Regions from separate parts of the Citrobacter europaeus genome, predicted to be linked through region 2. Evidence: predicted binding sites of a transcription regulator. Region 2 holds the regulator's gene; each other region holds the start of a gene.

Region 1 (7,650 bases), 1.1 Mb from region 2:
AAGCGCTGCTGACAGCATTGGCGGCGCACTGGCGGGAATACCGTCGACAATTTCCTGATGTCACGATTAATCTGGCGCTTGGCGTTCACGGTCAGGTTGATCCGATAACCGGCGCATCAAAAACCATGCCTCAGGCCCCGTGGAAAACACCGGTGGAGATAAAGTATCTGCTGGAGGAGATGCTCGGCGTACAGGTCCGGCTGGACAATGACTGCGTAATGCTGGCACTGGCGGAAAAATGGCAAAACCCGGCGGCTAATGGTGATTTTTGCGTGATTAACGTTGATTACGGTATTGGTTCATCGTTTGTGATTAACGATAACATCTGGCGCGGCAGTCTGTACGGCAGCGGTCAGATTGGGCATACCATCATTCATCCCGATGGGGTCGCCTGTGACTGTGGCCGTTATGGCTGTCTGGAAACGGTGGCGTCCTTGAGCGCATTGAAAAAACAGGCCCGCGTGTGGATGAAATCGCAGCCGTCATCCCTTTACGACCCGGAAACGCTCACCACCGACCAGCTTATTGCTGCCTGGCAGAACGGTGATGTACGCATTCAGGCCTGGGCCGAACATGCCGCTAGCGCCATCGGGCTGAGTTTATATAACTTTTTGAATATACTGAACATTAATCAAATATGGTTGTATGGCCGTAGCTGCGCGTTTGGCGATAGCTGGCTTAATACGCTGGTGCAGCAAACCGGGTTTAACCCGTTCGATCACGGCGATAACCCGCGTGCCAGAGCGACTCAGATAAGCTTCGGTCAGCTTAACCGCGCCCAGCAACTAATGGGGATTGGCTATCTGTATGTCGAGTCGCAGCTTAGCGAGCTATAGCCATTACTCCGTCAGGCTCACCGCTAAACGTTCATGTACCGTGGCGATCAAATCGGTCAATGCCGGTTTGATTGGCCCTTTTTTCCACGCCATCAGCAGGGCAATGGTCGGGACATCGCCCACACCAGGGCGAAAAACCACCTGTCCGGTATTAAAATTATTCATATAACCGGGTATCAAAGTCCCCTCCAACCCAGACCGATGCGCAGAAAGCAATCTGGTTTAACTCACAGGATGGCGTGATTATCGGGGCAGTAACGTTGAATCAGGGGCGAGAAATACGTTTATTGAGAAAATGGATTCAGGCAAAGAAAAAGCCGCCAGCGGCGGCTTTAGCGATGAAACAATCTTACTTAAGTGAATATAGCTGCCGGATAAGGTGTTTACCCCGCCATCCGGCAATCCGTATTACTTACGCGTAGACCGGGAAGCGTGCGCAGATATCCAGCACTTTACCTTTGACGCGCTCGATAACGGCTTCGTCATTGATGTTGTCCAGAACGTCACACATCCAGCCAGCCAGCTCTTTCACTTCCGCTTCTTTGAAGCCACGGCGAGTCACAGCCGGGGAACCGATACGGATACCGGAGGTCACAAACGGGCTCTTCGGATCGTTCGGCACGCTGTTTTTGTTAACGGTGATGTTAGCGCGACCCAGTGCGGCGTCAGCTTCTTTACCGGTCAGGTTTTTATCAACCAGATCCAGCAGGAACAGGTGGTTTTCAGTACCGCCAGAAACCACTTTGTAGCCACGGTTCAGGAACACTTCCACCATCGCTTTGGCGTTTTTGGCAACCTGCTGCTGGTAAACCTTGAACTCAGGCTCCATCGCTTCTTTCAGCGCCACGGCTTTCGCCGCGATCACGTGCATCAGTGGGCCGCCCTGCGCGCTTGGGAACACAGCGGAGTTCAGTTTTTTGTACAGCTCTTCGTCACCGCCTTTCGCCAGGATCAGGCCGCCGCGCGGACCCGCCAGGGTTTTGTGGGTGGTGGTGGTCACAACGTGTGCGTGTGGAACCGGGTTCGGGTAAACGTCTGCGGCAATCAGGCCGGCAACGTGCGCCATGTCAACGAACAGATATGCGCCGATGCTGTCAGCGATTTCACGCATTTTTGCCCAGTCAACAACACCGGAGTAAGCAGAGAAGCCGCCGATGATCATCTTCGGCTTGTGCTCTTTGGCCTGCTTAGCCATGTCTTCGTAGTCAATTTTACCGGACTCATCAATACCGTAAGGGATGATGTTGTACAGTTTGCCGGAGAAGTTAACCGGGGAGCCGTGAGTCAGGTGGCCGCCTTGCGCCAGGTTCATACCCAGAACGGTATCGCCCGGTTGCAGCAGAGCAGTGTACACGGCAAAGTTAGCCTGAGAGCCGGAGTGCGGTTGTACGTTAGCGTAGTCAGCGCCAAACAGCTCTTTTGCACGATCGATAGCCAGTTGCTCAACGATATCAACGTACTCGCAACCGCCGTAGTAGCGCTTGCCCGGATAACCTTCAGCGTATTTGTTGGTCAGCTGAGAACCCTGCGCCTGCATAACACGCGGGCTGGTGTAGTTTTCGGAGGCGATCAGTTCGATGTGCTCTTCCTGACGTACTTTTTCCTGCTCCATAGCCTGCCACAGTTCGGCATCATAATCGGCAATGTTCATTTCACGCTTTAACATCCGCATCTCCTGACTCAGCTAACAAGTAAATTTTGGCCTGAAAAGGCAGTCTTCCAGGACTTCGGCCAACAGTATAACCGAATCATTCTTCGATAACAGGTCTTGACAAAGGATTTTACGCAAACGATTACCTTCACGGCACACAAGGCTTTGGAGAACAAAGGTCTGCTGAATTTCAACGGATTTCTTTTCAGGTTTGTGATGCAGATTTTTCACGATGTAACCTTTACAACGCAAAGTTACAAAGAACCATTTACAATGCAGGGGTATTTTTTATAAGATGTATTTGACATACATCATTAAAGTCTCAGATAAAGGAAGACCGTATGCTTGACGCACAAACCATCGCTACAGTGAAAGCCACCATTCCCCTGCTGGTTGAAACAGGCCCGAAGCTGACCGCTCATTTCTACGATCGCATGTTTACGCATAACCCAGAGCTGAAAGAAATCTTCAACATGAGTAACCAGCGTAATGGCGATCAGCGTGAAGCGTTGTTTAATGCCATTGCCGCGTATGCCAGCAATATCGAAAACCTGGCGGCGTTGTTGCCAGCCGTTGAGAAAATCGCGCAAAAACATACCAGCTTCCAGATTAAACCGGAGCAGTACAACATCGTGGGTGGCCATTTGCTGGCAACGCTGGACGAAATGTTCAGCCCAGGTCAGGAAGTTCTGGATGCGTGGGGCAAAGCATACGGCGTGCTGGCGAACGTTTTCATCAACCGTGAAGCGCAAATCTACAGCGAAAATGCCAATAAAAATGGCGGCTGGGAAGGTACCCGTCCTTTCCGCATCGTGGCAAAAACCCCGCGTAGTGCACTCATCACCAGCTTTGAGTTTGAACCTATCGACGGTGGCGCAGTGGCTGAATATCATCCGGGGCAATACCTGGGCGTCTGGCTGAAGCCAGAGGGTTTCCCGCATCAGGAAATTCGTCAGTACTCACTGACCCGTAAACCCGATGGCAAAGGCTATCGAATTGCCGTGAAGCGTGAAGACGGTGGTCAGGTTTCCACCTGGCTGCACAACCATGCAAATGTTGGCGACGTTGTTCACTTAGCTGCACCTGCGGGCGATTTCTTTATGGATGTCGCGACCGATACTCCTGTGTCTTTGATTTCCGCAGGCGTGGGCCAGACCCCGATGCTGGCGATGCTGGATACGCTGGCAAAAGCGCATCATACGGCGCAGGTTAACTGGTTCCACGCGGCAGAAAATGGCGATGTACACGCCTTCGCCGATGAAGTGAATGAACTGGGCAAAACGCTGCCACGCTTTAGCGCACATACCTGGTATCGTGAGCCAACCGAAGCCGATCGCGCGAAAGGTGCGTTTGATAGCGTTGGTCTGATGGATTTGAACAAACTGGAAGGCGCAATCAGCGATCCGGCGATGCAGTTTTATCTGTGCGGTCCGGTTGGCTTTATGCAGTTCGCCGCGAAGCAGTTGGTCGGTCTGGGCGTGAAAAACGAGAACATTCATTACGAATGTTTCGGCCCGCATAAAGTGTTGTAATGTATTACGCGAGCAGGCCGGATAAGGCGTTTACGACGCCATCCGGCAACCACTCTGCCTGATGCGCTACGCTTATCAGGCCTACAAATTAACGGCGCGGCTTAGATTGCCGCGTCGTCTTCTTCGCCGGTACGGATACGAATAACACGCGCCACATCGAAGACAAAAATCTTACCGTCACCGATCTTACCGGTCTGGGCAGTACGAATAATAGTGTCAACGCAGGTATCGACGATGTCGTCGGTGACCACAATTTCAATTTTTACCTTCGGCAGAAAATCCACCATATATTCCGCACCACGGTACAACTCGGTATGGCCTTTCTGACGGCCAAACCCTTTGACTTCTGTTACAGTCATACCGGTAATGCCGACTTCTGCCAGCGCTTCGCGGACGTCGTCCAGCTTGAAGGGTTTAATAATCGCATCAATCTTTTTCATGGTTTTCCTGTCGTTTTTATCGCGTAACCGGTTGCTCACCGTATCATAAATCAGTCGTATTTACGGTGCTACTCTTTAAAGTCGTTTGCATCCAGCTCATGTCGAGAAAGCAATTTATAGAATTCGGTGCGGTTGCGCCCCGCCATTCGCGCTGCGTGGGTCACATTGCCCTTGGTGATTTGCAGCAGTTTACGCAGGTAATTGAGCTCAAACTGGTTACGCGCCTCAACAAAAGTCGGCAGCGCGGTGTTCTCGCCTTCCAGCGCCTGCTCCACCAGCGCGTCGCTGATTACCGGCGAAGAGGTCAACGCCACGCACTGCTCAATCACGTTAACCAACTGACGCACGTTGCCCGGCCAGCTTGCGGTCATTAACCGTTTCATAGCATCGGTCGAAAAGGCGCGAACGAACGGTTTGTGTCGTTCAGCAGACTGACGCAGTAGATGGTTTGCCAGCAGCGGAATATCTTCCGTACGCTCGGCCAGCGCCGGGATCTTCAGGCTCACCACGTTGAGGCGATAGTACAAGTCCTCGCGAAACTCACCTCGCGCCATCGCTTTGGGTAAATCACGGTGAGTGGCGGACACGATCCGCACATCAATGTCGATATCGCGGTTACTGCCCAGCGGTCGGACTTTTCGCTCTTGCAATACGCGCAGCAATTTAACCTGCAACGGCGCGGGCATATCGCCAATCTCATCGAGAAACAGCGTCCCACCCTCCGCGGCCTGAAACAGCCCTTCACGATTGCTCACCGCACCGGTAAAAGCGCCGCGCGCATGACCAAACAGTTCGGACTCGAGCAGTTGTTCCGGCAACGCGCCGCAGTTAATGGCAATAAAAGGCTTGTGGCTACGCGGGCTGGCGTTGTGAATGGCCTGGGCAAACACTTCTTTCCCGGTGCCGCTTTGGCCGTTGATCAGTACGCTTACGTCCGATTGCGCTACCATACGCGCCTGTTCCAGTAGGCGCAGCATCAGCGGACTGCGGGTGACGATGGACTCACGCCAGCTGTCATCAGTGGCAGGCGCAGACTGTTCCAGCGCCCCGTCGATCGCGTGGTACAACGCATCTTTATCGACCGGCTTGGTGAGAAAGCTGAACACCCCTTGCTGCGTCGCCGCCACGGCGTCAGGGATGGAGCCGTGCGCGGTGAGGATAATAACCGGCATTCCTGGCTGAACTTTCTGGATTTCAGTAAACAGCTGCATGCCATCCATTTCATCCATACGCAGATCGCTAATAACCAGATCCACTTTTTCACGGTTCAGCACCCGTAACCCTTCCTGCCCACTTTCCGCGGTCACGACGCTATAACCTTCGCTGGTCAGTCGCATTCCAAGTAATTTCAACAGGCCTGGATCGTCATCCACCAGCAGCAGATGCGCGGGCTTACGGCTTATCATGGCGTGACCTCATCAGCAGACGGCGCTGCGCTTTCCTCGTTATCAGGCAGGGTGAGTTTATCGTTCCCGTGCGACGCATCGGGGTTATAGCTACCAGCAGGTTTGCGCGTGGAAAGCTGGCGTTCAATATCGGTCAGATTCTCCAGCTTGCGGGTCGTGAGATCGAGCTGGGACTGCAAATGCTGTTGCTGTTCACGCAGCGTATCAAGATCGCTGTCTGACGCTTGCTGCAGCTTGCTGTAGCGCATACGCTCTTCGGCAAGCTGCAACTGCAACGTCTGGCTGCTGCGCCAGACCTGATACAGCGGGCGAACCTGTGGCGGAATTTGCGGGCTTAATGCGTCGAGGCGCGTAACAGCCTCCCGTCTTTCAGGTGGTGTAATATTGGCGTTATCGAGCAGGATCCCGCGCCTGAATGCCCCCTGCCAGGTATCTGGCACCATCATACTGGCTTCACTGCGCGCCTGTACCGGCATCAGGCGATTGGCGCAATCCATCGCCCGCAGCCAGTACAGCGGATTGGTGTCTGTGGGCTGACCAGACAGCGACCAGATATCGCTACAGTCGGTTGCCAGGTAGTCCGCCAGTTGATGAGGCGGAATTTTCTCCTGCGAGGGGTCGCCGATAATATGATTCACCGCGTTCGGAACGCAACCTACCAGCGCCAGGCACGGCAGGCTTGCGAGGATGACGCGGCGGAAAAAATGTCGTTTAAGCATTCGGACAACAACGTATGGCATACTCACCAGACTTAGGTTTATTTTAGTGATTTTTCGCAGCAGATAGCGGCAATTCTATGCGAAAACAAACATTTTGCGCATGGTCATCAACCAGATACAGTTTGCCCCGCATACGGCGGATGCAATCTCTGGCAATGCTCAGCCCCAACCCGCTTCCTTTTACCGCCCCTTTTCGCTGATGGCTACCCTGGAAAAAAGGCTCGAAGATCATGGCCTGTTCTGCTTCTGGAATCGGCGTGCCGGTATTCATTACATCAATGTATACCATTGAGCCATGCAAACTGCTGCGGATCCAAATGTTACCGGATTCAGCGCCGTAGTGCACCGCATTGGAATAAAGATTGTCCAGTACGCTCATTAATAGCATCGGTTCTGCCAGACAGGCGTTCACCGCAAGCGCAACATCAGTATGTATCATTTTGGCGCGAGCGGGCAGGCTGTGCGCAGAAACAACGCTTTCCACCAGCGGCGCGATTTCCACACTTTCAAGCTCAACCTCGTCATCCGCCAGCTTGCGGTTGTAATCGAGAAGCTGTTCAATCAGCTTTTGCAGGTTGCGGCTACTGTCATCGAGAATACCGACCACCTCTTTTTGCTCCGGCGTTAACGGTCCAACCACCTGATCGGCTAACAGTTCGGTCCCTTCACGCATGCTCGCCAACGGCGTTTTCAATTCATGGGAAAGATGGCGTAAAAACTGATGCCGTTGCGACTCAAGCCAGGAAAGACGTTCGCTCAGCCAGATAATGCGCTGCCCCACGGAACGCAGCTCCCGGGGGCCGGTAAATAATACGCTATCGCCCAGCGAGCGCCCTTCTCCCAGACGATTAATCATTTTTTCTATGCCCTTCACCGGACCGATTATCATGCGGGTAAACAGCAACACCATCGCCAGGCTGACCAGAAACAGCACCAGTGCCTGCCAGCCAAAGAACTGCCCACGTTCGGCTATTTCCTGCTGGAGCTGCTGCCCACGAGAAAAGACGACGGTGCGCGTCGCTTGTACCATGTCGGTGTTGGCACTGGCGAACGCTTCCAGCCGCGC
Region 2 (7,650 bases):
CTAAATCGTAATGTTCTTTACCGACGACCCACGCACGTTTTTTGGTCTGTAAATTGAACAGGCGGGCCGTGGCGATACGTAGCGTATCTTTAAAGTGGCGGGGGAGTTGGTTTTCAAGACCCGCGCGCAGGACTTTACTAAAAAACATGTCCAGCCGGTCACATTCCCACCAGCCATCCATATAACTTTCACCCAACCCTAACGATCCTTCCTGTAATACGCGTTTGAAAAAATCGGGGTTTGTTACGCGAATATCCGCCGGTGCCGGGCCATTAATGGTAATGCCTGCACGGCTCAATAATTCATTGGTGATGCGGTACCAGTCATCATCCGGTACGCTGACGTCTTCTATACACGATGAACTCATAGCTTCTCCATCACTGGTCGGTGATCAGAACCTTAAAACAGCGTAGACGCTTTTTTGGGCTTTGTGAGAAATCTCACGGAATTAATCCGCGAATCTATAATCCGACGTAGAACAGAGGAAGGGAGGAACCCTTGCCGAAAAGGCCATCCGTGGAAAAACGGGAACGTTCTTGTCACCGTTAATACATAGAAATTATCGTTATTTTTAACAACCGGAAATCAGTATAGGCCTGATTTTTTATCGATTCAACTGATAATTGTTAGCGGGCTAATTAATTGCCCGCAACAATCTTTAGTGAGACTCACCGTGGGCAATTTGCGCACGATCATCTGTTTGCGGGGCGTCAGCTTTCTGTGATTGCATTTTGTAACCCACGCCCGCCAGCAGCACCGTTGTCAGCATCACGCTGGTGGTGGTGAGCAGTGGGGTAGCGATTAACCAGGAAACCACAAGGCTTGCGAGGAAGCATAAACCCAGTTGCAGTGTGTTCTGCAATGCGGCTGCGCGTCCTGTTGCTTGTGGGAAAGGACGTAATGCTTGCGCGACGACGATAGGATAGATTGCCCCGTTAGCGATCGCCATCACACAGAATGGGATCAGGATTTCAGCCAGCGCAACATGATGAATAAAGCCGGTTGCCCAGGTGGCCACAACGCTGATGGCATACAGAATGAGTAACCAGGGCAGCAGTTGACGGCCCTGCCATTTTTGCAGCGCAGCGCGGCAGCCGTAACCACCGATTAAGAAAGCGATAGTTTGCGGAACATAGCTCAGGCCAATCACCGCTGGACTGTAGCCCATTTCGCTGAGGATGAACGGGGAACCCGTCAGCCATGCGAAAAAGCTTGCGGAACAGGCGGCATAAATCAGCACGTTTCCGCGGTAAGTTTTCGAGCGTAGCAAGGTGGCGAACGTCGGTTTGTCCTGGCTGTCGTCGCGTGCTTTAACCGTCGGTTTTAAGCGCAGTGCGGGAAGCATCAGAATTAGGGTAATGGCAAAAAGGGTGGCGAAAATGGCCTGCCAGGAAAAATGTACCAGGATCCAACTGCCTAGTAATGGTGCTAATGCCGGAGATAATCCGACCAGCGGCATAATGGTGGCAAAGATGCGGTTTACTTTTTGTGAAGGATAATAATCGGTGACCAACGCCTGCCAGATAACCGATGCAGCGCAAACACCAACGGCCTGGACAAAGCGCAGCACCAGCAGGCCGGTGGCGTTTTCAACCCACAGCATGCCCAGACTGCCCAGTGCAAAGATAGATAAACCCAGCAGCAAAATAGGTTTGCGACCGTAGTGGTCGGAAAGTGGCCCCCACAAAAGTTGCGCGACGGCAAAACCGGCTAAGAACAAGCTAAGGCTGGCGCTGACGGCAGATGCAGGTGTTTGCAAATCGGACTGAATTGCGGCAAAGGCGGGCAGATACATATCCGTTGCCAGAAAGCCGAGCACGCTAAGACCTGCCAGCCAGACTAAAAACCCTTTCCCAGGTTGCATCATCATTTCTCTTTTTTTAGCAATAGAACAATGCCGCTGAGTGTAGTGAGTGTAATTCTCGCTGTGAAACGCTAATATTTGCTTACTGATTTCAAATTTTTTGCAGGCAGAATATGTGGTCGGAATATTCACTTGAAGTGGTTGATGCCGTTGCGCGTAACGGCAGCTTTAGTTCTGCCGCCCAGGAGTTGCACCGTGTACCCTCCGCGGTAAGCTACACCGTACGTCAACTGGAAGAGTGGCTGGCGGTGCCGCTTTTTGAGCGGCGCCATCGGGATGTGGAATTGACGCCTGCTGGCGCATGGTTTCTTAAAGAAGGCCGCTCTGTTATCAAAAAAATGCAGATCACTCGCCAGCAATGCCAGCAAATTGCCAACGGCTGGCGCGGACAACTGGCGATCGCAGTCGATAACATTGTCCGCCCAGATCGTACCCGACAAATGATCGTCGATTTCTATCGTCATTTTGACGATGTGGAACTGTTGGTTTTCCAGGAAGTCTTTAACGGCGTCTGGGATGCGCTGTCCGATGGGCGCGTTGAACTGGCAATCGGCGCCACGCAGGCGATTCCGGTGGGGGGCCGCTATACCTTCCGTGACATGGGAATGCTGAGCTGGAGCTGCGTGGTGGCTAGCCATCATCCGTTGGCGTCAATGCCCGGGCCGCTGAGTGATGACACGTTGCGCAACTGGCCGTCACTGGTGCGTGAAGATACCTCCCGTACGTTGCCAAAGCGTATTACCTGGCTGCTGGATAACCAAAAGCGCGTTGTGGTGCCAGACTGGGAATCTTCCGCTACCTGTTTGTCTGCAGGGTTGTGCGTCGGCATGGTACCGACGCATTTTGCCAAACCGTGGATCGATAGCGGCAAATGGGTTGCGCTACAGTTGGAGAATCCATTTCCTGATGCCGCATGCTGCCTGACATGGCAACAGAACGATACGTCGCCGGCATTGAGCTGGCTGCTGGATTATTTAGGGGATAGTGAAACGTTGAACAAGGAATGGCTGCGGGAGCCAGATGAGGCCCCCGCGCAACAGGCTTAGCGGCGGTAATCGCGGAACGGGCCGTCGGCAACCGAGCGGCGTTCTACCAGACGCGGATGCACCTCGATAGATTGTGACTCTTCGCGCTTATTCACGATACGGTCTAACAACATGTTGAAGGCCGTTTCACCCAGCGAATCTTTCGGCTGGTGAATAGTCGTCAGGGCCGGCGTGAAGAAGCGGGCGTTGCGCACGTTGTCGTACCCGATGAGCGAGACATCCTGCGGTACGCGCAGTCCCATCTCGTCAGCGGCGCACAGTGCACCCATCGCCATAATATCGCCACCACAGAAGACGGCGGTCGGACGATGCGACTGTGACAAAATTTGCTGCATGGCGCGATAGCCGGACTCAGGTTCAAAATCGCCCTGCACAATCCAGTTTTCAGGCACTTTAATCAGCGCTTCTTCCATCGCTTTCATAAAACCTGCCAGACGCCCGGCTCCGGTGTTACGTTCCATTGGGCCAGGGATCACGCCAATCTCACGATGACCGCGTTCTACCAGATACCGACCTGCCATGTAACCGCCTTCGAAGGCGTTATCAATGACCGTATCGGTAAAGTCGGCTTTTGCTTCGCCCCAGTCCATGACGACCATCGGAATATGGCGATACTCTTCGAGCATCGTCAGCAGCGGCTCCGGATACTCGGAACACATCACCAGCAGACCATCAACGCGCTTTTGCGCCATCATCGACAGATAGGCCTGCTGTTTTTCGAGACTGTTCCATGCGTTACCCAGAATCAGGGTATAGCCTTTCTGGAAACAGTTTTTCTCAACGGCTTCGATAATTTCAGCGAAATAGGCCGCTTCGCTGCTGGTGGCCAACAAGCCAATAGACTTGGTGTGATTCACCTTCAGGCTGCGTGCCACTGCGCTCGGAGAATAGTGCAGCTCTTTGATCGCCGCCCAGACAGCATTACGCGTTTCTTCCGCGACAAAGCGTGTTTTGTTAATTACGTGTGATACGGTTGTAGTGGAAACGTTTGCTCGCTTCGCTACATCTTTAATTGTTGCCATTACATCTCACTCCAGACCATATCCTAAGCTCCTGAGAATACTCCAGGTAAACGTTTGCCTTAACACACCCTTAGCGCAACGTAAGGGTTGCGGCACGCCGGGAAAACGACACGGAACGTCAGGAAGGGGTCAATGGCCGGTACGCTAATCAAGTAAGCGTGGAATTTTGTCTGATCTTAACGAAAAGGGGAAGAGTTAAAAGCAGTTATCAATATAAATCGTGAGAGATTTTTGCTTTCAAGTGTGTAAAAATGCGCAATATCACTTTTTGTGTGGGAATAAAAAGGAGAAAACTTGATGAGCACCGATCTGAAATTTTCGTTAGTAACTACCATTATTGTTCTGGGCTTGATCGTCGCGAGTGGCCTGACCGCAGCGCTGCATTGATTTCCCCGAGGGAGTTAATTCTCCCTCATCCTTTCCGCTGGCTTTTCCCCTCTATTGTTTGCGAATAAGCAAAAGTCTTTTGCAGTTTTGTTAACTTTATTAATTTTGCGATCAATGTCATGCTTTTGACTCTTATTTTATGTCGCGCCATGGCTCGACGTTACGGAGTCGCAATATGAAACTCAATTATCCATTACTGGCGCTGGCGATCGGCGCGTTTGGCATTGGTACCACCGAATTTTCGCCAATGGGATTATTGCCCGTCATAGCCAAAGGTGTGGATGTCTCGATTCCGGCGGCCGGCATGTTGATCAGCGCGTATGCGGTTGGCGTAATGGTGGGCGCTCCGCTGATGACATTATTGCTGTCTCATCGTGCGCGACGTAATGCGTTGATATTCCTGATGGCGATTTTTACGCTGGGTAACGTGCTCTCGGCTATCTCACCGGATTACACCACGCTGATGTTATCGCGTATTTTGACCAGTCTGAATCACGGGGCATTTTTTGGTCTTGGCTCTGTGGTTGCTGCAAGCGTGGTACCCAAACATAAGCAGGCCAGCGCCGTGGCAACCATGTTTATGGGGTTAACCATTGCCAATATTGGCGGAGTTCCGGCGGCAACCTGGCTTGGTGAAACCATCGGCTGGCGCATGTCGTTTATGGCAACGGCGGGTCTTGGGGTCATCGCGATGGTCAGCCTGTTCTTCTCATTACCCAAAGGTGGGGCAGGAGAGCGCCCGGATGTCCGTAGTGAACTGGCGGTACTTATGCGCCCGCAGGTGCTGTCGGCACTGCTGACGACCGTTCTGGGCGCCGGGGCGATGTTCACGCTTTATACCTACATCTCACCGGTGTTGCATACTATCACCCATGCCACACCGGCATTTGTCACCGGTATGCTGGTGCTGATAGGCGTTGGCTTCTCGATCGGTAACTACTTTGGCGGCAAACTGGCTGACCGTTCAGTGAACGGTACGCTGAAAGGTTTTTTACTGCTGTTGATGGTTATTATGCTGGCCATTCCTTTGCTTGCGCGAAATGAGCTGGGCGCGGCGGTCAGTATGGTGGTCTGGGGCGCGGCGACGTTTGCCGTCGTTCCACCGTTGCAGATGCGTGTGATGCGCGTTGCCAGCGAAGCGCCTGGATTATCGTCGTCAGTCAATATTGGCGCATTTAACCTGGGGAACGCACTGGGTGCCGCAGCCGGTGGGGCGGTGATTTCCGGTGGTTTAGGCTACAGTTTTGTGCCGGTGATGGGGGCGATTGTGGCGGGGCTTGCGCTGCTGCTGGTCTTTATCTCGGCGCGGAAACAGCCTGAAGAGGTCTGTACTGCCACTCATTAAAACTAAAACGCAGAAGGGGTTCCCTTCTGCGTTATCTTTTTATGCTGCGAAGTTCTTCGCAACAAATTCCCAGTTCACCAGCGCCCAGAAGTGCTCCAGGTAACCAGGACGGGCATTGCGATAATCGATGTAGTAGGCGTGTTCCCATACGTCAACGGTCATCAGCGTCGTCGCGTCGGTGGTCAGCGGAGTACCCGCGTTGGAGGTGGAAACGATAGCCAGTTTGCCATCCGTTCCTTTAACCAGCCAGGTCCAGCCAGAACCGAAGTTTTTGATAGCGGCGTCGGTGAACTGCGCTTTGAAATCCGCAAAGCTGCCAAAGGAGGCGACAATTGCCTCGGCCAGTTTACCGGTTGGTTCGCCACCTGCGTTCGGTGCCAGGCAGTTCCAGTAGAACGTGTGGTTCCAGACCTGTGCTGCGTTATTGAAGACACCACCTTCAGAGCTACGTACGATCTCTTCCAGTGATTTACCTTCAAACGCAGTGCCTTTAATCAGGTTGTTCAGATTGGTCACGTAGGTTTGATGGTGTTTGCCATAGTGGTATTCCAGCGTTTCGGCAGAAATATGCGGTGCCAGAGCATCTTTGGCATACGGTAATGCAGGTAATTCAAACGACATTGCTTCTCTCCTTATTATTTATATTGAGTACACACAATAGCCTCATTGTGAGTAAGGATAGGGTAGCAAATTGAAAGGTTATGCAAAAGAAGAACTTACCCTACAGCATGTTCTGTAGGGTAAGTTTTTAGCGAATTGTTTTTGGCGTCATTACCCGACGAGCGCCCACATAGTGGCGCTGCCAGTAATCTTCACTCAGAGAGGTGATTTGAATTTCCTGCCCGCTTCGCGGTGACTGAATAAACTTACCGTTGCCAACATACACGCCAACGTGATCGGCGGTTCCGCGACCCTGGGTACGGAAAAAGACCAGATCGCCATTTTTCAGTTCGCCACGTTCGATCGGCGCGGCATCGCGCAGGTGATACATTTCGTTCGCGGTACGCGGAATGCGGAATTTCACCAGATCTTTATAGGCGTAATAGACCAGTCCGCTGCAGTCAAACCCGGTTCTTGGTGAGGTGCCGCCCCAGCGATAAGGTTTGCCGATTTGGTTCATCAAGGTAGACATGGCGGTTTTAGTCGCTTTCTGCACTTTCACTTTATGCGCGTCAGCAAGCGTCGTTGGGGTGGTGGTTTTCACCTTCACACAGCGCGGCTTATGGCCTTTGCGCGGTGTGCATTTTTCAGTCCAGGTAACGGCAGCAGTTTGTGCTGCGGCAGTTTTACCACGACGATTTACAGTTTTAGTCGACTTTGCCGGAGCGGCTGTGCGTTTTTTTGAAGAGGAAGCGGTTTTGGTGCTGGTTTTACTGGTGGTCTTTGTCGCCGTTTTCTTGCTGGTCTTTGTTGTTTTTTGGCTGGCTGTAGCGCTTTTCTTTTTATCTACCGTTTTGATGGTGTGAGAATTGGTAGGTGTCGTCCTGGCCTGCTTGGAAGCATGAGCCATAGGCGTAAAGGGCAGTGTAGTAAAAAGTAAAGCACAGAGCGTGATCGAGATTCGGTTTATCCGCGCCACTGAGCAGTCCTCTGGTAAGGCAGGTCTATCGTGCCTGCGTGTGATTTTCAAAACTTGATGATTCTAATCTATAGAAAGAGGGAAAGTTAATAGCTTTTTTTGTTTAAACTTATGTTTCGTAACCGACCGCAAAAAAAAACAGCAATTAACGTAGGAGTTGGTGAACGGATAATCAAATCCACAGCCTTTAAAGGGATAAATGAGATTGTGAATGCAACTTTTAGCGTCAGGGGATAAAATAATAACGCGTAATGAAAATGTTATTTTCCGTTGCCTGTCTGACCCGCTACAATGTCAGACTACTGCCGTAAAAGAAGTTTAAGGAAGCAAGATAATGAGCACCACTATCGAAAAAATCCAGCGCCAGATCGCTGAAAACCCGATTCTCCTGTACATGAAAGGTTCCC
Region 3 (7,650 bases), 850 kb from region 2:
TAACGGTAAATCGGTCATTGTGCAGGACGTTGCAGACTTTGACTGGACGCAGGCGCAGTTAGCATTTTTCGTTGCGGGCGCAGAAGCCACCGCCGCATGGGTCGAAGAAGCGACCAATGCCGGTTGTCTGGTTATCGACAGCAGTGGCCTGTTCGCGCTTGAGCCGGACGTTCCGCTGGTGGTTCCGGACGTTAACCCGTTCGTGCTGGCGGATTACCGCAACCGTAATGTGATTGCGGTCCCTGATAGCCTGACCAGCCAACTGCTGTCTGCGCTGAAGCCGCTGATTGATGACGGCGGTCTGTCACGTATTACGGTGACCAATATTATTTCGGCTTCCGCTCACGGTAAAAAAGCCGTCGATGCGTTGGCCGGACAGAGTGCGAAACTGCTTAACGGCATCCCGATTGACGAAGATGATTTCTTTGGCCGTCAGTTGGCGTTCAACATGCTGCCGCTGCTGCCAGATCGCGAAGGTAGCGTGCGGGAAGAGCGTCGTATTGTCGATGAAGTGCGCAAAATTATGCAGGACGACGGACTACTGATCTCCGCCAGCATCGTGCAGTCGCCCGTGTTTTATGGCCATGCGCAGATGGTGAATTTTGAAGCTCTGCGTCCGCTGGCGGCAGAAGAAGCACGTGATGCGTTTTCACGCGGTGAGGACGTGGTGTTGTCGGAAGAGACTGATTTCCCGACCCAGGTTGGCGATGCCTCGGGCACTCCGCACCTGTCAATTGGCTGTGTGCATAACGATTACGGTATGCCGGAGCAGGTTCAGTTCTGGTCTGTGGCAGACAACGTACGCTTCGGCGGCGCGTTGATGGCGGTGAAAATTGCGGAAAAACTGGTACAGGAGTACCTGTACTAATGTCTGACCAGCAACAGCCTGCAACCCATAAAATTGCGCTGGGCATTGAGTATGACGGCAGCAAATATTATGGCTGGCAGCGCCAGAACGAAGTGCGTAGCGTTCAGGAAAAACTGGAAAAAGCGCTCTCTCAGGTGGCGAATGAACGCATCAATGTCTTTTGTGCGGGACGCACGGATGCGGGCGTTCATGGCACGGGGCAGGTTGTGCACTTTGAAACGACCGCCCTGCGTAAAGATGCGGCCTGGACACTGGGGGTAAATGCGAATTTACCTGGTGACATCGCTGTACGCTGGGTGAAAGCTGTACCTGATGATTTTCATGCCCGATTTAGCGCCACGGCTCGCCGTTATCGCTACATCATCTACAATCATCGGTTGCGCCCTGCGGTTTTGGGTAAAGGGGTAACCCATTACTATGAACCGCTGGACGCTGAGCGTATGCATCGTGCTGCCCAGTGTCTGATTGGCGAAAATGATTTTACCTCGTTTCGGGCGGTGCAGTGTCAGTCGCGCACACCGTGGCGCAACGTGATGCACATTAACGTCGAACGTTTCGGTGCATATGTGGTGGTGGATATTAAAGCGAATGCCTTTGTACATCATATGGTCAGGAATATTGTCGGCAGCCTGATGGAAGTAGGCGCCCACAACCAGCCGGAGAGCTGGATAGCAGAACTGTTAGCGGCGAAGGACAGAACGCTGGCAGCGGCAACGGCGAAAGCGGAAGGGCTGTATCTGGTTGCGGTAGATTACCCGGAACGGTTCGACCTGCCAAAACCGCCTATGGGCCCGCTATTTCTGGCGGACTAATTTGAGTCGTATAAAGGCAAAACTATGGACCTGATTTACTTTCTTATCGATTTTATCTTGCACATTGATGTGCACCTGGCGGAGCTGGTTGCGGAATACGGTATCTGGGTATACGCGATTCTGTTTCTGATCCTGTTCTGCGAAACCGGACTGGTGGTAACGCCATTCCTGCCGGGAGACTCGCTGTTGTTTGTCGCTGGTGCGCTTTCTGCGCTGCCAACTAACGATCTCAACGTTCATTTGATGGTGATGTTGATGATTGTGGCGGCGATTATCGGCGATGCGGTGAACTACACGATTGGCCGGTTGTTCGGTGAAAAACTTTTCAGTAACCCGAACTCAAAAATTTTCCGTCGCAGTTACCTGGATAAAACCCATGCGTTCTACGAGCGTCATGGCGGCAAAACGATTATCCTGGCGCGTTTCGTGCCTATCGTGCGTACATTCGCGCCGTTTGTTGCCGGGATGGGGCACATGTCCTACCGTCATTTTGCGATGTATAACGTCGCAGGTGCGCTGCTGTGGGTATTGCTGTTCACCTATGCAGGCTATCTGTTCGGCGATCTGCCGATCGTTCAGGAAAACCTGAAATTACTGATTGTGGCGATTATCGTCCTTTCCGTATTGCCGGGCGTAATTGAAGTGATTCGCCATAAACGTGCTGCGTCACGGGCTGCAAAATAGAAAGTAACTCAGCGGTTCGACCACTTTTTTATCCAAAGTTTCGGGCTGTTATGTTTTAATGTGCAACATTCATGGTCTGTTAGGGGCAAAAATGGCATTATGCGCCCCTTATAACAAAGCTGACTAGGGTTCAGGCAGAAAGGTCACCAATGAGCTGGATTGAACGAATTAAAAGCAACATTACTCCCACCCGCAAGGCAAGCATTCCTGAAGGGGTGTGGACCAAGTGTGATAGCTGCGGTCAGGTTTTATACCGTGCTGAGCTGGAACGTAATCTTGAGGTCTGTCCGAAGTGTGACCATCATATGCGCATGTCGGCGCGCAATCGCCTGCATAGCCTGTTAGATGAAGGTTCTCTTGTGGAACTGGGTAGCGAGCTTGAGCCGAAAGACGTGCTGAAGTTTCGTGACTCCAAAAAATACAAAGACAGACTGGCTTCTGCGCAGAAAGAAACCGGTGAGAAAGATGCGCTGGTGGTGATGAAAGGCACGCTCCACGGCATGCCGGTCGTTGCTGCTGCATTCGAGTTCGCGTTTATGGGCGGCTCCATGGGCTCTGTGGTCGGTGCGCGTTTTGTCCGCGCCGTTGAGCAGGCGCTGGAAGATAACTGTCCGCTGATCTGCTTCTCCGCTTCTGGCGGGGCGCGTATGCAGGAAGCGCTGATGTCTCTGATGCAGATGGCGAAAACCTCTGCCGCGCTGGCGAAAATGCAGGAACGCGGTTTACCGTATATTTCTGTACTGACCGACCCAACGATGGGCGGTGTTTCCGCGAGCTTCGCGATGCTGGGCGATCTTAACATTGCAGAACCGAAAGCACTGATCGGCTTCGCGGGTCCGCGTGTTATCGAGCAAACCGTACGTGAGAAACTGCCGCCGGGATTCCAGCGCAGCGAGTTCCTGATTGAAAAAGGCGCTATCGATATGATCGTCCGCCGTCCGGAAATGCGCCTGAAACTGGCAAGCATTCTGGCGAAGCTGATGAATCTGCCTGCGCCGAATCCGGATGAGCCGCGTGAAGGCGAGGTGGTACCTCCGGTTCCCGAGCAGGAACCAGAGGCCTGATAGTTTACTCTATGGGTTTCGGGTTGCAGGCAGGCGATAAAAGCGTTGATCCCGATGAGCTTACACCGGTAAGTGATTCGGGAGAGCGAGTACAGCCAACGCATCTGCAACGTGAAAAACGACGTGTAAAAAAGGGCAGGCCGGTTGGCGCTGCCCTTTTGCTTTCCTCAACGTAAAGAATCTACAGCCATCATGGACAATAAACGTATTCCTCAAGCCGCGTCGCCCCTGGCATCGTGGCTTTCTTATCTGGAAAACCTGCACAGTAAAACCATCGATCTTGGCCTTGAACGCGTCAGTCAGGTGGCGCGCAAACTCGGTGTGTTGAAACCCGCGCCATTTGTTTTTACAGTGGCGGGAACCAACGGGAAAGGCACAACCTGCCGTACGCTGGAATCTGTGCTGACCGCAGCAGGTTATAAAGTTGGCGTTTACAGTTCACCCCATCTGGTGCGCTACACGGAACGCGTGCGCGTGCAGGGACGTGAACTGCCGGAATCCGCGCATACCGCCTCATTTGCTGAGATTGAAGATGCGCGTGGCGACATTTCTCTGACCTACTTTGAATACGGTACGTTATCAGCGCTCTGGCTGTTTAAACAGGCTCAACTGGATGTCGTCATTCTGGAAGTGGGGTTAGGCGGCCGCCTTGATGCGACCAATATCGTTGATGCCGATGTCGCTGTGGTGACCAGCATTGCACTTGACCATACTGACTGGCTGGGCCCGGATCGCGAAAGCATCGGTCGTGAGAAGGCGGGAATTTTCCGCGCAGAGAAACCGGCTATCGTCGGCGAACCGGAAATGCCTTACACCATCGCCGATGTTGCGCAAGAGAGCGGGGCGATTTTGCAACGCTGCGGCGTGGACTGGCGCTATGCGTTCACGGAGAATGCCTGGTCATTTACGGACGCTCATGGAACGTTGTCGCACCTGCCGTTGCCGCAGGTTCCACAACCTAACGCCGCTACCGCGCTGGCCGCGCTGCGCGCAAGCGGGCTTAACGTCAGCGAGCAGGCGATTCGTGAGGGTATCGAAAAAGCGATTTTACCGGGGCGTTTTCAGATTGTGAGCGAGTCGCCGCGGGTGATTTTTGATGTCGCCCATAACCCTCATGCGGCGGAGTATTTGACCGGACGTCTGAAAAAGTTAGTGAAAAGCGGGCGTGTACTTGCGGTTATCGGTATGCTACATGATAAAGATATTGCCGGTACGTTAGCCTGGTTAAAAAGCGTGGTTGACGCCTGGTACTGTGCGCCCCTGGAAGGGCCGCGTGGTGCAACGGCAGAACAACTGCTGGAGCACCTGGGCAAAGGCAACGCCTATGACAGCGTGGCGCAGGCATGGTCTGCAGCACTCGCTGAGGCGAAGCCAGAAGATACCGTGTTGGTGTGTGGATCGTTTCACACTGTCGCACATGTCATGGAAGTGATAGACGTGGGGAGAAGCGGTGGCGAGTAAGTTTCAGAATCGATTAGTCGGCACAATTGTGCTGGTCGCGCTGGGGGTGATTGTGCTCCCCGGGCTGCTTGACGGGCAGAAAAAGCATTATCAGGATGAGTTTGCGGCGATCCCTCTGGTGCCGAAACCCGGCGATCGCGATGAACCAGACATGATGCCTGCGGCAACGCAGGCGCTGCCGACCCAGCCGCCGGAAGGGGCGGCAGAAGAGGTGCGGGCGGGTGATGCTGCCGCGCCATCGTTGGATCCGTCACGTTTGACGACGGCAAACAGCGCGGAGTTAGATCCTGTCCCTGCGCCCGTAGAGCAGCCGAAGCCCAAACCGAAGCCGCAGCCTGTTGCCGTCGCTCCGACGCCTGCACCGACCCCAGCGCCTAAACCGGCTGTTGAGGAACCGCCAGCGCCGACTGGTAAAGCGTACGTTGTACAGCTTGGTGCGCTGAAAAATGCGGATAAGGTCAATGAGATCGTGGGTAAACTTCGTGGCGCGGGCTTCCGGGTATATACTTCCCCGTCGACGCCGGTGCAGGGTAAAATAACCCGTATTCTCGTAGGGCCTGACGCCTCCAAAGATAAGCTAAAGAACTCGCTGGGCGAGCTGCAGAAGATCTCTGGTCTGAGTGGCGTCGTGATGGGGTACACCCCTAATTAAGGGATTGCGCTGTTCTCGGCGCTGCTCTTATTCAGGCCGGATAGGGTGTTTTCACCGCTATCCGGCACTGCCCGAAAAGGCATAAAAAGGTATGGCGTTGAAGATTTTTTCAGCGCCATTTTTATTTACGCGTGGAAAGGAAATCCCTACGCAAACGTTTTCTTTTTCTGTTAGAATGCGCCCCGAACAGGACGACAGGGCGTTAAATCGTGGGACACTTATGGTCTGGATTGATTACGCCATTATCGCGGTGATTGGTTTTTCCTGTCTGGTTAGCCTGATCCGTGGCTTTGTTCGTGAAGCATTATCGTTGGTGACTTGGGGTTGTGCTTTCTTTGTCGCCAGCCATTACTACACTTACCTGTCTGTCTGGTTTACGGGCTTTGAAGACGAACTGGTTCGAAATGGGATTGCTATCGCGATACTGTTTATCGCGACACTTATCGTCGGCGCTATCGTTAACTTTGTGATAGGCCAACTGGTAGAGAAAACAGGCTTGTCGGGTACCGACAGGGTGTTGGGGATCTGCTTTGGTGCTCTGCGAGGAGCGCTGATCGTCGCCGCCATACTGTTCTTTCTCGATACCTTTACCGGTCTGTCGAAAAGTGAAGACTGGAGTAAGTCGCAGCTGATCCCGCAGTTCAGTTTCATCATCAGATGGTTCTTTGACTATCTGCAAAGCTCGTCAAGTTTCTTGCCCAAAGTATAAACTTTGGGTTGTTGCTGAACGAGGAAAAGACGTATGTGCGGTATTGTCGGTATCGCCGGTGTTATGCCGGTAAACCAGTCGATTTATGACGCGTTAACGGTGCTCCAGCATCGTGGTCAGGATGCCGCAGGCATCATCACCATTGATGCCAACAACTGCTTCCGCTTGCGTAAAGCAAACGGAATGGTGAGCGATATTTTTGAAGCGCGCCATATGCAGCGTTTGCAGGGCAATATGGGCATCGGTCATGTGCGTTACCCAACGGCTGGCAGCTCCAGCGCCTCCGAAGCTCAACCTTTTTACGTCAACTCACCGTATGGCATCACGCTTGCCCATAATGGCAACCTGACCAACGCGCATGAGCTACGTAAAAAGCTGTTCGAAGAAAAGCGCCGCCACATCAATACCACTTCAGATTCTGAAATTCTGCTGAATATTTTCGCCAGCGAGCTGGATAACTTCCGCCACTATCCGCTGGAAGCCGACAATATTTTTGCTGCTATTGCCGCAACCAACCGCCAGATCCGCGGCGCCTATGCCTGCGTGGCGATGATTATCGGCCACGGTATGGTTGCCTTCCGCGATCCTAACGGTATTCGCCCGTTGGTATTGGGTAAACGCGATATCGGCGATGGTCGTACCGAGTACATGGTGGCATCCGAGAGCGTAGCGCTGGATACGCTGGGCTTTGAATTCCTGCGCGACGTAGCACCCGGCGAAGCGGTGTATATCACCGAAAAAGGTCAGCTGTTTACCCGCCAGTGTGCCGATAACCCGGTGAGCAATCCGTGTCTGTTTGAATACGTTTACTTCGCTCGTCCTGACTCCTTTATCGACAAGATTTCCGTCTACAGCGCCCGTGTGAATATGGGGACTAAGCTTGGCGAAAAAATTGCCCGTGAGTGGGAAGATCTAGACATTGACGTGGTGATCCCGATTCCGGAAACCTCCTGCGATATCGCGCTGGAAATTGCTCGTATCCTCGGGAAGCCGTACCGTCAGGGGTTTGTGAAAAACCGCTACGTAGGGCGTACCTTTATCATGCCGGGCCAGCAGCTGCGCCGTAAATCCGTGCGCCGTAAGCTGAACGCCAACCGTGCGGAGTTCCGTGATAAGAACGTGCTGCTGGTGGATGACTCTATCGTACGTGGCACCACCTCAGAACAGATTATCGAGATGGCGCGTGAAGCCGGAGCGAAGAAGGTGTATCTGGCTTCTGCTGCCCCGGAAATTCGCTTCCCGAACGTGTATGGTATCGATATGCCGACGGCGACGGAGCTGATTGCTCATGGTCGCGAAGTCGACGAGATTCGCCAGATAATCGGCGCAGACGGGCTCATCTTCCAGGATCTGAACGATCTGATTGAAGCGGTCCGCGCGGAAAACCCGGATATTCAGCA
Region 4 (7,650 bases), 2.1 Mb from region 2:
TCACTTCCTGCTGACGGGATCGCCGATCGTTAAGCGGTTTTTCCCGTTTGTTACTCACCACCACCTGCTTTTGCACCAGCGGCGCAGCATCATTATCGGCTTTTTCACGCCGCTGCTGGACAAAACGAAACGACGCGGCGACAACGATTAAGATAATGATAATAATGAAAAAAAGTGGTGGTTTGCTCATGTTATTAACCCATCAGAAAATGCGGAAATAAGCATACATTGCCTGTTATGGTGTTGTCATCTGGCTGTGTCGGCCTCTACACTGGACAGTAGAGCCGTGAGCACCCCGCTTACGAAAAAATAACGAATTCAAGGAACTAAGATGCTTTGGTCGTTTATCGCTGTCTGTCTTTCCGCATGGTTGTTCGTGGATGCTTCCTATCGTGGGCCTGCATGGCAACGCTGGGTCTTTAAGCCCCTGACATTGCTGCTCCTGGCGCTGCTGGCCTGGCAGGCGCCAATGTTTAACGCTATCAGCTATCTGGTACTGGCTGGCCTGCTTGCCTCACTGCTGGGTGATGCGCTTACGCTGTTACCGCGCCAACGCCTGCTGTACGCCGTGGGAGCATTCTTCCTGTCGCATCTGCTGTATACCATCTACTTCGCCAGCCAAATGACGCTGTCGTTTTTCTGGCCTCTGCCGTTGGTGCTGGTCGTAATGGGGGCGTTGCTGATTGCCGTGATCTGGACGCGTCTGGAAGAGCTGCGTGTCGCTATCTGCACCTTTATCGGCATCACGCTGATGATGGTCTGGATGGCCGGAGAGCTGTGGTTCTTCCGCCCGACCGCGCCGGCGCTGTCGGCATTTATGGGCGCATCGCTCCTGTTCATCGGCAACATTGTCTGGCTGGGTAGCCATTATCGTCGCCGCTTCCGCGCCGATAACGCAATTGCCGCCGCCTGCTACTTCGCCGGACATTTCCTGATTGTTCGTTCGTTGTATCTTTAAAACGCTTGACTCTGGAGTCGACTCCAGAGTGTATCCTCCGGTTAATACGAAATGATTATCAACCGGAGGATGCCATGTCGACACCCGATACCCGTGGCAAAAAGGTCCCACAATTCTCTTCTTTCAAGCCAGTGCCTGCGCCACAAAAGGTGGATGACTGCTGCTGCGAAGGAAGCTGCTCTACCCCACCGCCCGTATCCGATACCGTACAAGGTACCCGCTATTCCTGGAAAGTGGCGGGCATGGACTGTGCGGCCTGCGCCCGAAAAGTAGAGAATGCGGTCCGCCAGGTCAGCGGCGTCAACCAGGTCCAGGTTCTGTTCGCCACTGAAAAACTGGTAGTCGATGCCGGTTCCGATATCCGTCAGCAAGTTGAAAACGCGGTGCAGAAGGCAGGCTATACCCTGCGCGATGAGCACGCGTCGGACGCCGCTCCCGAGTCACGCTTTAAAGAGAACCTGCCGCTGATTTCGCTGATTATCATGATGGCGATTAGTTGGGGGCTGGAGCAGTTCAATCACCCCTTTGGTCAGATAGCGTTTATCGCCACCACGCTGGTTGGTCTGTATCCCATTGCCCTTCAGGCTCTGCGCCTGATGAAAACCGGCAGCTACTTTGCCATTGAAACGTTGATGAGCGTGGCCGCCATTGGCGCACTGTTTATCGGCGCTACGGCGGAAGCCGCCATGGTGCTGTTGCTGTTTTTAATTGGCGAACGCCTGGAAGGATGGGCCGCCAGCCGCGCCCGCAAAGGGGTCAGCGCGCTGATGGCGCTCAAACCGGAAACCGCCACACGCTTGCGTAATGGCGAGCGCGAAGAGGTGGCTATCAATACTCTCCGGCCTGGCGATGTTATTGAAGTTGCCGCAGGTGGACGTTTACCTGCCGACGGCAAACTGGTCTCTGGTTTTGCCAGCTTTGATGAAAGCGCCCTGACCGGCGAATCGATCCCCGTTGAACGCGCCACCGGCGAGAAAGTCCCGGCCGGCGCCACCAGCGTGGACCGTCTTGTAACGCTGGAAGTACTCTCCGAGCCGGGTGCCAGCGCCATTGATCGTATTCTGAAGCTGATTGAAGAAGCGGAAGAACGCCGTGCCCCCATTGAGCGCTTTATTGACCGTTTCAGCCGGATTTACACCCCGGCCATTATGGCGGTTGCGCTGCTGGTCACCCTCGTACCGCCGCTGCTATTTGCCGCATCCTGGCAGGAGTGGATTTACAAAGGACTGACGCTGCTGCTGATTGGCTGTCCTTGCGCTCTGGTGATTTCAACACCCGCAGCCATTACTTCTGGTCTTGCCGCCGCGGCGCGTCGTGGCGCGTTAATCAAAGGCGGGGCCGCGCTGGAACAGTTGGGTAGAGTCACGCAGGTGGCGTTTGATAAAACCGGCACCCTGACCGTCGGTAAACCACGCGTCACGGCGATTCATCCGGCAAGCGGTATTGGTGAGGCTGAACTGCTGGCGTTGGCAGCGGCTGTAGAGCAGGGCGCGACGCACCCGCTGGCACAAGCGATTGTTCGGGAAGCACAAACGCGCGAGCTGACTATTCCTGTCGCAAAAGAGCAACGGGCGCTGGTTGGCTCTGGAATTGAAGCGCTGGTCAACGGCGAACGCGTGCTGATTTGCGCGGCCGGTAAGCAGCCTGCCGATGCCTTTGCCGGACAGATAAGCGAGCTGGAAAGCGCGGGCCAAACGGTGGTGCTGGTGCTGCGTAACGATACCGTTCTCGGCGTGCTGGCCCTACAGGACACGCTGCGAGACGACGCTCGCAGCGCCATCAGCGAGCTTAATCAGATTGGCGTGAAAGGGGTGATCCTGACCGGTGATAACCCACGTGCGGCGGCCGCCATTGCCGGTGAACTGGGCCTCGAATTCAAAGCGGGTCTTTTGCCGGAAGATAAGGTACAGGCCGTTACCCATCTTAACCAACAGTCACCGCTGGCGATGGTCGGCGACGGCATCAACGACGCTCCGGCAATGAAAGCGGCCACAATGGGTATTGCGATGGGAAGCGGGACCGACGTCGCGCTGGAGACTGCCGATGCCGCCCTGACCCACAACCGTCTGCGTGGTCTGGTGCAAATGATTCAGCTGGCGCGCGCCACCCACGCCAATATTCGCCAGAACATTGCGATTGCGCTGGGCCTGAAGGGGATTTTTCTCGTTACCACGCTGCTCGGGATAACCGGGCTGTGGCTGGCGGTGCTGGCCGATACGGGGGCGACGGTACTGGTGACCGCTAACGCGTTGCGGTTATTGCGTAAAGGATAATGTGTGCGCCGGGTGCGGCGTTGCCTTATCCGTCCTGGAGGTTACACCGTCTTTGTAGGCCGGATAAGCGTTAGCGCCATCCGGCATAATAAGATTACTGGCCTTTGCGCACCAGATAGCGGTACGGCAGAGAGTCAGTCTCTTTGGCCACCAGCTCATGTTCCATAAAGGTACAAAAGCCGGGAATGTCACGGGTTGTTGCCGGATCGTCGGCGACAATCAGCAGCGTTTCACCCGCCTGCATGCCGCGCACGGTTTTACGTACCATCATTACGGGTTCCGGGCAGCGCAACCCCTGGGCATCAAGAGTATGGTCGGGAGAGGTAAACAGATCGCTCATCGTAGTCTCGTTCATTCAAAAACGGCGTTATTTTACGCTCTGTTGTGGCGTAAGCCAATCAGGTTAACGATTGCGTGAAAAACAACCATTGCAATGTGCTCTTAAAGCAGTATCATGCGACGGTTTTTTATTGGGTTCCCTCACCCCATCCAACAAAAAGGTCACAATATGACTCCGTTTACACAATCTCAGCGCGTAAAAGCGTTGTTTTGGCTATCGCTATTTCATCTGCTGGTGATCACCTCCAGCAACTATCTGGTGCAGCTCCCGATCTCCATTTTTGGTTTCCATACCACATGGGGCGCTTTTAGCTTTCCGTTTATATTCCTCGCGACCGACCTGACCGTGCGTATTTTTGGCGCGCCGTTGGCACGTCGTATCATCTTTGCGGTAATGATCCCTGCGCTGCTGATCTCTTATGTCGTTTCATCCCTGTTCTATATGGGATCGTGGCAGGGCTTCGGCGCGTTGCTGCACTTTAATCTGTTTGTCGCCCGTATCGCCGCCGCCAGCTTTATGGCTTACGCGCTGGGACAAATTCTGGATGTGCATGTCTTCAACCGCCTACGTCAGAACCGGCGCTGGTGGTTGGCGCCGACGGCTTCCACGCTGTTTGGCAACATCAGCGATACATTGGCCTTCTTCTTTATCGCCTTCTGGCGCAGCCCAGACGCCTTTATGGCCGAGCACTGGATGGAAATCGCGCTGGTCGATTACTGCTTCAAAGTGCTGATCAGCATTATTTTCTTCCTGCCAATGTATGGCGTACTGCTGAATATGTTACTGAAAAGGCTGGCAGATAAATCCGAAATCTCTGCATTGCAGACGAGTTAAAGGTTCATTTTCCGAGTTGTGATAAGATGAACGAATGAGCCGTTATGGCCGTTTATCGAAAGGAAGAAGTCAATGCGCAATCTGGTTAAATATGTCGGTATTGGCCTGCTGGTTATGGGGCTTGCGGCCTGTGATAATAGCGATACAAAAGCGCCAGCAGAGGGTGCTGCCGCGGAGAGTAGCGCCACCGGACAACCGGTCAGCCTGCTGGACGGCAAACTCAGTTTTTCCCTGCCTGCGGATATGACCGATCAGAGCGGCAAGCTGGGCACTCAGGCGAACAATATGCACGTATATTCTGACGCAACCGGCCAGAAAGCGGTGATTGTGATTGTTGGCGACAATACCAACGAAGATCTTGCCGTACTGGCAAAGCGCCTGGAAGATCAGCAGCGTAGCCGCGACCCGCAACTGCAGGTCGTCACCAATAAATCTATTGAGCTGAAAGGCCACACGCTGCAGCAGTTAGACAGCATCATCTCGGCCAAAGGTCAGACCGCTTACTCTTCCGTAGTGCTGGGTAAAGTGGACAACCAACTGCTGACTCTGCAAATCACGCTGCCTGCTGACGATCAGCAAAAAGCGCAGACGACCGCAGAAAATATCATTAACACGCTGGTTATCCAGTAACGGTTAAGACGATGACGCGGCCTCCGGTGACACCACCTGAGGCCGTTTTTTTAACCGCCAGGTCAGCAACAACGCCACCGCTACCAGCCCGGCTGCCGCCAGATAGATAACCGGCACGCCCGCCCACGTCATGACCAGCCCGGCCAGCGGCCCGGTAACCCCCAGTGACAAATCCATAAACACCGTGTAGGTCGCCAGCGCAGCGCCCTGATTTTGCTGCGGAACGGCTTTTACCGCCACCACGCCCAGCGCCGGGAAGACCAGCGAGAACCCAGCGCCGGCCAACAGAACACCGATTTTCGCCATCCACGGCATGGAAGCCATCCCGACCAGCAGCAGCCCAACAATCTCGACGCTAAAGCAGATCATTGCCACATTCAGTCCGCCTAAGCGGTTGATGCCGTTTGGGAACAGCAAACGCGTGCCCACAAACGTGCAGCTAAAAAGCGTCAGCGCGAATGCGGCGCCATCCCAGCCTTTGGCATCATAAAACAGGGTAATGAAGGTAGCGATTACCCCAAATCCAGCGGAGGCCAGGGCCAGCGCCATACCGTACAACCAGACGCGCCCAAGTACCGCGCGAAACGGCAATGGTTTGCCTTTACTGGCTTTCACCGCCGGACGAGGGAGCGCCAGCAGTATCGCCAGCAACGCCACGCCCATCACGGTCAGCGCCAGCCCCCGTAAGCCTCCCCAGGCATAAAACAGAACGCCCAGCGGAGCGCCTATCGCCATCGCGCCATAAGTCACGATGCCGTTCCACGAAATCACCCGTCCGATGTGCATTGAGCCAACAACCCCCACGCCCCACAGCGTAGAGCCGGTTCCGGCAAAGCTTTGCCCGATGCCAAGAATCACGCGCCCCAGGCATAGCAGCAGCAGACTGGCCAGCGGCCAGCCGTTCGTTGAGCCCGCCAGTAAATAGCCCAGCCCACTTAAAAAGCAGCCGCACAGCCCGAATACCACAATCTTCTTTGGTCCCAGCAGGTCGGCATAGCGACCTGCATGAGGACGGCTCAGCAGCGTAGCGAAATATTGCAGGCTGATGACCAGACCTGCCCAGAAAGCGCTAAATCCCATCACGTCATGGACGTAGCCAGGCAATACCGCGAGCGGCAGGCCGATGGTCAGGTAGCTGGCGAAATTAAACATCACCACAGAAACAATACGCAGATTCAGGCGTAAACCGCTAAGCGTCGGTTCAGCGACGGGTTCGGGCATGGAGGGTCACCACATTTTCACAACAGTGTTTCATTTCTACCATGTTGCAGACTATAAATCAGCAGCCAGTTTAGGAATAACAGACGCAAGCCAACCGCTACACTTAATGCAAAAACGCAAACAGGAAGAAAACATGACAACCGCTCAGCCCGATAAAACGGGTTTGCACATTTTGCTCAAACTGGCCGCTCTGGTGGTGATCCTCGCAGGTATCCATGCCGCGGCGGATATCATTGTGCAACTGCTACTGGCTCTCTTTTTTGCCATCGTATTGAATCCACTGGTCACCTGGTTTATTCGCCGGGGGGTACGTCGCCCGGTAGCCATTACGTTAGTGGTCGTGGTGATGCTGATCGTTCTTACGGCGTTGGTCGGCGTTCTGGCGTCGTCAATCACTGAATTCATGGACCTGCTGCCAAAATACAATAAGGAGCTGACGCGCAAAGTTCTGTATTTGCAAGAGATGGTGCCTTTTCTGAATCTGCATATGTCCCCAGAACGCATGCTGCAACGCATGGACTCCGACAAGCTGATGACCTTCACAACCACGCTGATGACAAGTCTATCCGGCGCCATGGCCAGCGTCGTCCTGCTGGTGATGACGGTGGTCTTTATGCTGTTTGAAGTGCGTCATGTCCCCTATAAACTGCGCTTTGCGCTGAACAACCCACAAATCCATATTGCAGGACTGCATCGGGCGTTAAAGGGTGTATCTCACTATCTGGCGCTGAAAACGTTGCTCAGCCTATGGACCGGCGCTATTGTCTGGCTGGGGCTGGCGCTGATGGGTATTCAGTTTGCTCTGATGTGGGGCGTGCTGGCATTCCTGCTAAACTACGTGCCCAATATTGGCTCGGTCATTTCCGCCGTCCCGCCCATGATCCAGGCGCTGCTGTTCAACGGCGTTTACGAATGCGTGCTGGTCGGCGCGCTGTTTCTGGTGGTGCATATGGTGATTGGCAATATCCTCGAACCCCGCATGATGGGGCACCGGCTGGGATTATCGACGCTTATCGTCTTTCTCTCTTTGTTAGTGTGGGGATGGCTGCTTGGTCCGGTTGGTATGTTGCTCTCCGTGCCGTTAACCAGCGTGTGTAAAATCTGGATGGAAACGACCACAGGCGGCAGTAAGCTGGCAATTTTGCTGGGGCCCGGCAGGCCCAAAAGCCGATTACCGGGATAAACTTGCAAACGGCATGTGAAGAATGGTACACAACCCCATTATTACTAAAGGTTAGCCGTGATATGTACCGGATTGTTCTTGGGAAAGTTTCTGTTTTAAGCACTGGCGCGTTGCCTGCCGCACTGAGTGATCAGGCCCCGCAAGGTGCTCACCGTGCGCGCTGGCTGGCAGGTCGCGTGCTGCTTTCCCATGCGCTTTCGCCATTACCGGA

What was found. The regulator PurR, encoded in region 2, represses purine synthesis genes. The targets are predictions, from matches to a motif close to CANGCAAACGTTTGCNTG.
Region 1: glyA (serine hydroxymethyltransferase) is a predicted target of PurR. The motif match lies at 2,619-2,636, and genes of this name have one in related genera.
Region 3: cvpA (colicin V production protein) is a predicted target of PurR. The motif match lies at 5,689-5,706, and genes of this name have one in related genera.
Region 4: tusA (sulfurtransferase TusA) is a predicted target of PurR. The motif match lies at 3,631-3,648, and genes of this name have one in related genera.

What each region holds. Positions count from the first base shown of each region.
Region 1 is NZ_CP148084.1:1,342,102-1,349,751, reverse strand. Features, by position in the region: gene WHR59_RS06220 (ROK family transcriptional regulator) at 1-836, shown strand, start outside; partial or broken gene WHR59_RS06215 (transcriptional regulator) at 840-1,031, opposite strand; partial or broken gene WHR59_RS06210 (oxidoreductase C-terminal domain-containing protein) at 1,037-1,258, shown strand; gene glyA (serine hydroxymethyltransferase) at 1,249-2,502, opposite strand; gene hmpA (NO-inducible flavohemoprotein) at 2,829-4,019, shown strand; gene glnB (nitrogen regulatory protein P-II) at 4,121-4,459, opposite strand; gene glrR (two-component system response regulator GlrR) at 4,528-5,862, opposite strand; gene qseG (two-component system QseEF-associated lipoprotein QseG) at 5,862-6,605, opposite strand; gene qseE (two component system sensor histidine kinase QseE/GlrK) at 6,628-7,650, opposite strand, start outside.
Region 2 is NZ_CP148084.1:2,416,824-2,424,473, forward strand. Features, by position in the region: gene cfa (cyclopropane fatty acyl phospholipid synthase) at 1-367, opposite strand, end outside; gene punC (purine nucleoside transporter PunC) at 659-1,864, opposite strand; gene punR (DNA-binding transcriptional activator PunR) at 1,978-2,910, shown strand; gene purR (HTH-type transcriptional repressor PurR) at 2,907-3,932, opposite strand; gene cydH (cytochrome bd-I accessory subunit CydH) at 4,230-4,319, shown strand; gene WHR59_RS11405 (MFS transporter) at 4,495-5,664, shown strand; gene sodB (superoxide dismutase [Fe]) at 5,704-6,285, opposite strand; gene WHR59_RS11415 (C40 family peptidase) at 6,413-7,243, opposite strand; gene grxD (monothiol glutaredoxin 4) at 7,578-7,650, shown strand, end outside.
Region 3 is NZ_CP148084.1:1,571,053-1,578,702, forward strand. Features, by position in the region: gene WHR59_RS07190 (aspartate-semialdehyde dehydrogenase) at 1-868, shown strand, start outside; gene truA (tRNA pseudouridine(38-40) synthase TruA) at 868-1,680, shown strand; gene WHR59_RS07200 (DedA family protein) at 1,705-2,364, shown strand; gene accD (acetyl-CoA carboxylase, carboxyltransferase subunit beta) at 2,514-3,428, shown strand; gene folC (bifunctional tetrahydrofolate synthase/dihydrofolate synthase) at 3,621-4,889, shown strand; gene dedD (cell division protein DedD) at 4,879-5,541, shown strand; gene cvpA (colicin V production protein) at 5,762-6,250, shown strand; gene purF (amidophosphoribosyltransferase) at 6,284-7,650, shown strand, end outside.
Region 4 is NZ_CP148084.1:279,796-287,445, reverse strand. Features, by position in the region: gene WHR59_RS01345 (DUF2500 domain-containing protein) at 1-190, opposite strand, end outside; gene WHR59_RS01340 (lysoplasmalogenase) at 332-958, shown strand; gene zntA (Zn(II)/Cd(II)/Pb(II) translocating P-type ATPase ZntA) at 1,033-3,231, shown strand; gene tusA (sulfurtransferase TusA) at 3,326-3,571, opposite strand; gene WHR59_RS01325 (7-cyano-7-deazaguanine/7-aminomethyl-7-deazaguanine transporter) at 3,740-4,405, shown strand; gene WHR59_RS01320 (DcrB family lipoprotein) at 4,478-5,035, shown strand; gene WHR59_RS01315 (MFS transporter) at 5,039-6,256, opposite strand; gene WHR59_RS01310 (AI-2E family transporter) at 6,390-7,439, shown strand; gene acpT (4'-phosphopantetheinyl transferase AcpT) at 7,502-7,650, shown strand, end outside.